2 regions of the Pseudomonas sp. GW821-FHT02C04 genome follow, and region 1 is predicted to be linked to the other one. Evidence: predicted binding sites of a transcription regulator. Region 1 holds the regulator's gene; the other holds the start of a gene.
The links. Region 1 encodes FliA, which starts transcription of late flagellar genes. Its sites were predicted from a motif close to CTAAAGTTTNNNNNNNNNNNGCCGNTAA; they were not measured.

Region 2: a site for FliA is predicted at 2,910-2,937, ahead of AC07VV_RS04100 (methyl-accepting chemotaxis protein). Genes of this name have one in related genera too.

The regions. Positions count from the first base shown of each region.
Region 1 covers NZ_JBWKVT010000003.1:122,548-127,204, forward strand. The annotation lists gene AC07VV_RS12490 (chemotaxis protein CheA) at 1-1,082, opposite strand, end outside; gene AC07VV_RS12495 (protein phosphatase CheZ) at 1,122-1,910, opposite strand; gene AC07VV_RS12500 (chemotaxis response regulator CheY) at 1,928-2,299, opposite strand; gene fliA (RNA polymerase sigma factor FliA) at 2,467-3,207, opposite strand; gene fleN (flagellar synthesis regulator FleN) at 3,204-4,034, opposite strand; gene flhF (flagellar biosynthesis GTPase FlhF) at 4,148-4,657, opposite strand, start outside.
Region 2 covers NZ_JBWKVT010000001.1:880,496-885,152, reverse strand. The annotation lists gene AC07VV_RS04125 (FMN-dependent NADH-azoreductase) at 1-110, opposite strand, end outside; gene AC07VV_RS04120 (LysR substrate-binding domain-containing protein) at 238-1,146, shown strand; gene AC07VV_RS04115 (MmcQ/YjbR family DNA-binding protein) at 1,143-1,502, shown strand; gene AC07VV_RS04110 (DUF1294 domain-containing protein) at 1,505-1,933, opposite strand; gene AC07VV_RS04105 (undecaprenyl-diphosphate phosphatase) at 1,930-2,760, opposite strand; gene AC07VV_RS04100 (methyl-accepting chemotaxis protein) at 3,065-4,657, shown strand, end outside.

The sequences.
Region 1 (4,657 bases):
GGTGGCGGCGTCGCCGGTGCACGGGCCGGAGCCGGTGCAGCAGCGGCGGCTGGCTTGGCCGGTTCCGCTTTAGGCTCAGGCGCTTTTGCAGCAGGTTTTGCCGCAGCAGCCGGGGCCTTGGCGGCAGGCGCTGCAACAGCCGAAGCATTGCCGGCCGTCACGACGGCACCGGTGGCGACGTCAGTGAACTTGCCTTTGCCATGCAGATCGTCGAGCAGCGATTCGAATTCGTGATCGCTGATCAGATCGCTACCGGCCGCCGCCGCTGCCGGAGCAGCAGATGCAGGCACCGAAGCAATCGCCGATTCCAGCGCATCAACGGCGAAGTTGCCCTTGCCGTGCAATTGATCGAGCAAGGCTTCGAATTCGTCGTCGGTGATGTCCGAGCTGTCGCCCGCTGCCGGAGCAGCAGGTGCAGCGGCAGCTGGTGCCACGGCGTCGGCCGCGAACTGGCCCTTGCCGTGCAACTGGTCGAGCAGCGACTCGAATTCGGCGTCGGTGATTTCATCGCTGGCCGCTTCGGTGGAAGCAGGCGCAGCGGCAGCCGCCGGGGCTTCGGCTTCGGCCTTGACGGCGTTCAGCGAGTCCAGCAACTGTTCAAATTCGTTATCGGTGATATCGCCCGAATCGCCTTCGACGACCAGTTCTTCGATCATCTCGGCAACAGGCGAAGCCGGGGCTTCATCCGCCGATTGCGGTTCGGCCAGGCGCGCCAGGGCGGCCAGCAGTTCCGGGGTTGCAGCGGTGATCGGGCTGCGATCGCGGACTTCGCTGAACATGCTGTTCACCGCGTCCAGCGCTTCGAGCACCACGTCCATCAGTTCTGCATCTACGCGACGTTCACCCTTGCGCAGGATGTCGAACACGTTTTCGGCGATGTGACAGCACTCCACCAGCTCATTGAGCTGAAGGAAGCCGGCGCCCCCTTTTACAGTGTGGAAACCGCGAAAAATTGCGTTGAGCAGATCTGCGTCATCCGGGCGGCTTTCCAGCTCGACCAGTTGTTCGGACAGTTGCTCAAGAATCTCGCCGGCCTCAACCAGGAAATCCTGAAGGATCTCTTCATCGGCGCCGAAGCTCATTAATGGGGTGCTCCTACAGGTCTAAAAACCCAAAAAAACTCAAAATCCAAGGCTGGATAGCAAATCGTCCACATCGTCCTGACCGGACACAACGTCTTCTCGTTTATCGGCATGAATCTGCGGACCTTCACCCTGCGAGAGATGTTTTTGTGGATCTTTTTCAGCGAGCATTGCCGCACGGTCATGTTCGATGCCCGCGAAGCGGTCCACCTGACTGGCCATGAGCACGAGTTTGAGCAGATTGCTTTCGACTTCGGTGACCAACTGGGTCACGCGCTTGATCACCTGACCTGTGAGGTCCTGGTAATCCTGGGCCAGCAGAATGTCGTTGAGGTTGCTCGACACCGCGCGGTTGTCCGCGCTGCTGCGTGCCAGAAAACCGTCGACCCGACGCGCCAGCTCGCGGAACTCTTCAGCCCCGACTTCACGGCGCATGAAACGTCCCCAGTCGGCACTCAATGCCTGGGCTTCGTCAGCCAGGCCATTGACCACCGGCGTGGCGCTTTCCACCAGGTCCATGGTGCGGTTGGCCGCGGCTTCGGTCAGCTTGACCACATAGCCCAGACGCTCGGTCGCATCAGTGATCTGCGACACTTCCTCGGCCTGCGGCATATGCGGGTCGATCTGGAAGTTGACGATTGCACTGTGCAGTTCGCGTGTGAGCTTGCCCACTTCCTGGTACAGGCCACGGTCACGGGTCTGATTGAGCTCATGGATCAGTTGCACGGCGTCGCCGAACCTGCCCTTTTCAAGGCTTTCGACCAGTTCGACCGCGTGTTTTTTCAGAGTCGACTCGAAGTCGCCCTGTGAAGATTCGTTATGCTCCATAGCTCCCCCGCGCGTCATCAGCCGATGCGTTCGAAAATCTTCTCGATTTTTTCTTTCAGCGCCTGAGCCGTGAAAGGTTTGACCACGTAGCCGTTAACGCCGGCCTGGGCCGCTTCGATGATCTGCTCGCGCTTGGCTTCAGCAGTCACCATCAGCACTGGCAGGTGCTTGAGTTTTTCATCGGCGCGCACGTGACGCAGCAGGTCGATACCGGTCATGCCAGGCATGTTCCAGTCGGTCACCAGAAAGTCGATGCTGCCGCTGTTGAGCACCGGAATGGCAGTGGTGCCATCGTCGGCTTCAACGGTGTTGGTGAACCCGAGATCACGCAACAGGTTCTTGATGATCCGCCGCATCGTTGAGAAGTCATCAACGATGAGGATTTTCATGTCTTTGTTCAATTCGACCTCCAAGCAGTCTTAAACGCGCCCAGCACCTGGACGCGCCATTTCAATCAATCCGGCAAAGCACTCGATGACTGTCTGGAGCACAACAGAGCAAGACCGGTGCCGTTCACCACCGCACCAGCCTCGTTCGCAGCGTCCCCACACTGCCCTCAGCGCGCTCGCCACTCCCCCAAACGCCCCCGCAAACGGGCCGCGCACTGGCTGTGTAACTGGCTGACCCGCGATTCACTGACGCCAAGGACTTCACCGATTTCCTTGAGGTTCAGCTCTTCGTCGTAGTACAGCGCCAACACCAGTCGCTCACGCTCCGGCAAATTGGCAATCGCGTCCGCCAACGCAGCCTGGAAGCGCTCATCTTCCAGATCGCGCGACGGCTCAAGATGAGCACTTGCGCCATCCTCGTGCAGCCCTTCGTGTTCGCCGTCCTGCAACAGGTCGTCGAAACTGAACAGTCGGCTGCCCAGGGTGTCGTTCAAAATCCCGTAGTAATCGTCGAGACTCAATTGGAGTTCGGCCGCAACCTCGTGATCTTTAGCGTCACGGCCGGTTTTAGCTTCAATCGAGCGAATCGCGTCGCTGACCATACGGGTGTTGCGGTGAACCGAGCGCGGTGCCCAGTCCCCCTTGCGTACTTCATCGAGCATGGCGCCGCGGATCCGGATGCCCGCGTACGTTTCGAAACTGGCGCCTTTGCTGGCGTCGTATTTGGTCGAGACTTCGAGCAGGCCGATCATCCCGGCCTGGATCAGGTCTTCGACCTGCACACTGGCCGGCAATCGCGCCAGCAAGTGGTAAGCAATGCGTTTGACCAGTGGCGCGTAACGCTCGATCAGCTCGTACTGCGCGTCACGTGCCGACTTCTTGTAGAAATTCATACCGCTGGCGGTCATAGCACAGGTCCTGCCGTTTGCTGCACGAGGCGCTCGACGAAAAATTCGAGGTGGCCGCGCGGGTTGGCGGGCAGCGGCCAGGTGTCGACCTTCTGTGCGATCGCCTTGAACGCCAGTGCGCACTTGGAACGCGGGAAGGCTTCATAGACCGCACGCTGCTTCTGCACCGCCTTGCGCACGCTTTCGTCGTAAGGCACCGCGCCGACGTATTGTAGGGCGACGTCGAGGAAGCGATCCGTGACCTTGGTCAACTTGGCGAACAGATTGCGACCTTCCTGCGGGCTCTGGGCCATGTTGGCCAGGACGCGGAAGCGGTTCATGCCGTAATCGCGGTTCAGCAGTTTGATCAGCGCGTAGGCGTCGGTGATCGAGGTCGGCTCGTCACAGACCACCAGCAACACTTCTTGCGCCGCGCGAACGAAACTGACTACCGAGTCACCAATACCCGCAGCGGTGTCGATCACCAGTACGTCGAGATTGTCGCCGATGTCGCTGAACGCCTGAATCAGACCGGCATGCTGGGCCGGGCTCAGGTGAACCATGCTCTGGGTGCCGGAAGCGGCCGGCACGATGCGGATCCCGCCGGGGCCTTGCAACAGCACGTCGCGCAGCTCGCAGCGGCCCTCGATCACATCGGCCAGGGTACGTTTGGGCGTGAGGCCCAGCAGAACGTCGACGTTCGCCAGACCCAGGTCGGCGTCCAGCAGCATGACCCGACGGCCAAGCTCTGCCAGCGCCAGGGACAAGTTCACTGACACGTTAGTCTTGCCGACGCCACCTTTGCCGCCGGTCACCGCGATCACCTGTACGGGATGCATGCTGCCCATGTTATTTCTTTACCTTGTCTTGCATAGACGGAGGCCACATTACTGGCTGCGCGTTCACAACCGGAACAATGCATGGCAGACCATCGATGTAGGTACAAAAACTGTTCATTACCTCAGCCAACCTGCTTGGTGGGACTGTGGTAGATATCAGCGAACATGTCAGCCATGGCTTCTTCGCTGGGTTCTTCCTGCATTTGCACGCTGACGGCGCGGCTGACCAATTGATGACGGCGCGGCAGATGCAGATCATCCGGAATCCGTGGGCCGTCGGTCAGGTAGGCGACCGGCAGTTCATGACTGATCGCCAGGCTCAGCACTTCGCCAAGGCTGGCCGTCTCATCCAGTTTAGTCAGGATGCACCCGGCGAGCCCGCAACGCTTGTAACTGTGATAAGCGGCGGTTAGAACCTGTTTCTGGCTGGTGGTTGCCAGTACCAGATAATTTTTCGACCGAATGCCACGACTGGCCAGACTTTCCAGCTGCATGCGCAGTGCCGGATCGCTGGCCTGCAGGCCGGCGGTATCGATCAGCACCACGCGTTTGCGCAGCAGTGGATCCAGCGCCTGCACCAGGGACTGGCCCGGATCGACGTGGGTCACCGATACATTGAGGATCCGGCCCAG
Region 2 (4,657 bases), on a different contig from region 1:
ACGACAGCGCTTGGCTCGGCGGCCTGCCAGGCTTTGACGACTTCGGTGCTCAACTGACGGGAAGCAGAGTTGTCGCCCAGAATGCTCGAATCGATGTGCAGCAGTTTCATTTGGAATCTCCTGGAAAGAATCGCCGGTGGCGACGGAATGGAGACAATCCTACCTACGAAACCAATAGCTGATTAGACGGCAACAATGCGATAGTTTGTCCCACTGATAGAACAGTCGGATCTCCCCATGCAAGACCTCAACGATCTCTACTATTTTGCCAAAGTGGTCGAGGCCGGCGGATTCGCCGCTGCCGGCCGTTTGCTGGGCATTCCCAAGTCGCGGTTGTCACGGCGGATTGCCGAACTGGAAGAACGCCTCGGCGCGCGTTTGCTGCAACGCACCACTCGCCAACTGAAGCTGACTGCGGTTGGCGAGCGCTATTTGCGTCATTGTCAGGCGATGCTGCTGGAAGCGGAAATGGCTGATGAGACAGTGGCCAGCATGTCCAGCGAGCCCCGTGGGCGCCTGCGGGTTTCGAGCCCGACGGGGCTTGCCCATGAAATGCTGCCGATTGTGATCAGCAACTTCCTGGGCAAGTACCCTCAGGTGCAACTGGAAGTCACCCTGATCAATCGCCGAGTCGATCTGATCACTGAAGGCATCGACGTGGCCCTGCGCGTGCGCGAACACGGCGACGAAGAACCGATGCTGGTCACCCGCCGCTTGCGCCAGGCGCAAATGGTGGTGGTCGCCAGTCCTTCCTTTATACAGGGCGTGGAAATCAAGCATCCGCAGGACCTGAAGAACCTGCCGGTGCTCGGCGCACTGGAAGCCGATCGCATGGTGCATGTGCGCCTGCTCGATCAGCACGGCAAAAGTTGCGATCTGGCGCTGGAGGCCCGGCTGGGGATCGACGACTTTATCGTGCGCAAGGCCTGCGTGCTGGCCGGCCAGGGTTTCACCCTGCTGCCGATGATGTATTGCGAAGCGGAACTGAACAACGGCACGCTGGTGCAGTTGTTGCCGGAATGGTCATTGCCCGGCGGCTGGTTGCAAGCGGTGTATCCGCACCGGCGAGGAGTGATGCCGGCGGTGCGTGCCTGGATCGATCATCTGGTTGAGTCGTTTAATGCCTGTGGAGAGCGATTGTTATGAAACAAGGAAAGTTGAGCGAAGCGGACGTCGCGGATTTCTGCCTGGCATTGCCCGGTGCTCAAGAAGACTACAAATGGGGCGGCGTGCGGGTGTTTTCGATTGCCGGCAACAAGATGTTCGCCTTGCAGGGGCTGCGTGGCGAGTCGCTGGCGTTCAAGGTCGACAAGGATCTGTTTCTCGGTCATTGCGACCGGCCGGGCATTCACCCGGCGCCGTATCTGGCGCGGGCGCAGTGGATCATCATGCACCCGCCCTACCCTTTGGGCGCCGAGGAACTGCGAGGGTTGCTGCAACGTTCCCACCAGTTGGTGGTGAGCAAGCTGCCGAAGAAAACCCAGGTGGGTTTGCTGCTGTAGCCCTAACCCAACGCCAACAGGTTCGAGCCGAGGAACAACTGATCGATCCAGAACACCTGGTGCAGCGCGACGATCACCCAGAACAGAATCTGAAACGACACCTTGCGTGTTTTGTGCCGGAAGACTTGCTGGGCGATCAACGCACCTGGCCAGCCTCCCGCCAGTTCCACGGCGTGCAGGACATTCTCCGGGGTGCGCCAGGCCTCGGCGCGAGCCTTGCGCTTGTCGGCCCAGTACAGGAAAAACGCCAGCACGCTGACCAGCCCATAGGCCGTCAGCGGTACCAGTGAGATTCCGCGCAGCCACATCGACAGCGAACCGAACAGCGGCAACGCGCAGACGATAAGCAGTACCACCAGCTTCAACTTCAGATGCTGAATGTTGCCACCGGACGGGCCGCGATCCGGGCGGCGTGCGCGGGAATCACTCATGCCTTGGCCGCCGCCCAGTCCACCCAGCCGAACTGCCAGGTCGCCAGAATCAACAGGCCGAAAACGATCCGGTACCAGGCGAAGGCCGCGTAGCTGTGGCTGGCGATGAACTTCAGCAAGCCGCGAACAGCGATCATGGCGAAAACGAACGCCGTGACAAAACCGATGGCAAACACCGGGAAGTCCCCCGGCACGAAAAGATGGCGGTACTTGTAGCCCGAGTACACCGCCGCACCGACCATGGTCGGCATCGCCAGGAAGAACGAGAACTCGGTGGCGGTCTTGCGTGACAGGCCGAACAACAGGCCGCCGATGATGGTCGAGCCGGAGCGCGAGGTGCCCGGGATCATCGCCAGGCATTGGGCAAAGCCGACCTTCAGTGCATCTTTCCAGGTGATCTCGTCCACGGTTTCGGCGTGCACTTCATGCTGCCGGCGCTCGGCCCACAACATGATGATACCGCCCACCACCAGCGCCGTCGCCACGGTGACCGGGTTGAACAGGTACTTGTGAATCAGATCGGCAAAGATCACGCCCAGCACCACGGCGGGCAGGAAAGCGATCAGCAGGTTGGCGGTAAAACGCCGCGCACTCGGCTGAGTCGGCAAACCGATGACCACGTCGAGAATCTTGCGGCGAAACTCCCAGACCACCGCGAGAATCGCGCCGAGCTGGATGATGATGTTGAACGCCATCGCGCGTTCGCCGCCGAAATTCAGCAGGTCGGCGACAATGATCTGGTGTCCGGTACTGGAAATGGGCAAAAACTCCGTCAGCCCTTCTACAACTCCAAGAATCAGTGCCTGCAAGGCGGTCCAAAGATCCATCAATCCCCCAAAGAGCGATGCGCTACGGCATGCCCCGATAGTATTTTTTTACGTTCACTGCGTTCAGCGTAGCTGTTTGTTGCTGTACCGATTCCGCGCGCAAAGGATCCACACGAAACGGTCAAAATTCCGTGAAATGGCAACTTGGGTTCAGGTTTTCACGCGCGGGGCCGAAATCCTATCAGACAAGCCGTAATAGCGCTGCCGCGTTCTACGACTTGGGTCGCGTATGCCCGGCCACGGAAACGTGGTTGGATGCTGGCGGTGATTTATTACAAGAAAAAGAAATCGGAGTGACAGCGTTATGAACAGCTTGCGCAGTGTGTCGATCAGCCGACGCTTGTGGCTCATCTTGATTGTGGCGGTGGTCATGCTGCTGACCTTGGGCCTGTTGATGCTCAAGCAGATCCACGATGACCTGTATCACGCCAAGGCCCAGAAAACCCAACACGTGGTGCAGACCGCCAGCGGTTTGCTGACCTATTACCAAGGCCTGGAAGCGGCCGGAACCCTGACCCGCGACGCTGCCCAGAAGCAGGCACTGACCGCGATTCGCGGCCTGCGTTATGACCAGAACGATTACTTCTGGATCAACGACCTCACGCCCGTGATGGTCATGCACCCGACCAATCCCAAGCTTGAAGGCCAGAACCTCTCGGCGATCCGCGACCCGGATGGTTTCGCGGTGTTCAACGAGATGGTTGCCATCGCCAAGGCCAAAGGCGCCGGCATGGTCGATTACCGTTGGCCGAAACCCGGTGCCAGTGAACCGGTGGCCAAGACCTCCTACGTGAAACTGTTCGAGCCATGGGGCTGGGTACTGGGTTCCGGCGTGTACGTCGACGATGTGCAAGCCGAGTTTCAGGGCCAGGTGATCAAGGCTTCCGTCGTCGGCCTGGTGATCGCGCTGATCATGGGCGTGCTGGTGATCCTGATTGCCCGCAGCATTGTCCGCCCCTTGCAGGAAACCGTGAACGCCATGGCCAACATCGCCAGCGGCGAAAGCGACCTGACCCGCAGCCTCGACACCCACGGTCAGGACGAAGTCACGCAGTTGGCGCATCACTTCAATGCCTTCACCGCCAAGCTGCGCCGGGTGATCGGCGATTTGCAGGTGTCGGCCAGCGCGCTGGGCCAGTCCTCCACTGAACTGGGCAATGACGCGAACCAGGCTCAGCAGCGCAGCCAGCAACAGTCGCAGCAGATGGAACTGGTGGCGACCGCCATCAACGAAGTCACTTACGGCGTGCAGGATGTGGCGAAGAACGCCGAGCATGCCGCCAACGAAATGCGCGATGCCGAGGCGCAGGCGCAACAGGGCCAGATCAACATCGACGGCAGCCTGCAACAGATCGACAAACTGTCCGGCACCATCGATCAGGCAGTAGAGGTGATTCGTACGCTGGCGACCGAAAGCACGCAGATCGGCAGCGTTCTGGAGGTGATCCGCTCGATTGCCGAACAGACCAACCTGCTGGCGCTCAATGCCGCCATCGAAGCCGCCCGCGCCGGCGAACAGGGGCGAGGTTTTGCGGTGGTGGCCGATGAGGTCCGCCTGCTGGCGCAACGCACGCAGAAATCCACGGCGGAAATCCAGTCGATGATCGAGCGTCTGCAAAACCATTCCGAAGCCGCCGTGAAGGTGATCGGTGACAGCAGCAAGGCCTCGCAACTGACCATCGAGCAGGCCGGACTGGCCGGTGCGAGCCTGAATGCCATCGGCCAGGCGCTGCGCAACCTCAACGGCCTGAACGCGTCGATCGCCAGTGCGACCCTGCAACAGGCGCACGTGGTCGAGGACATCAACCAGAACGTCACCCAGGCCGCCGGCCTGTCCCACAGCACCGCAATGGCCGCTGAGCAGTCGAGTGCCGCCAGTGTGCGGCTGGGCCAGTTG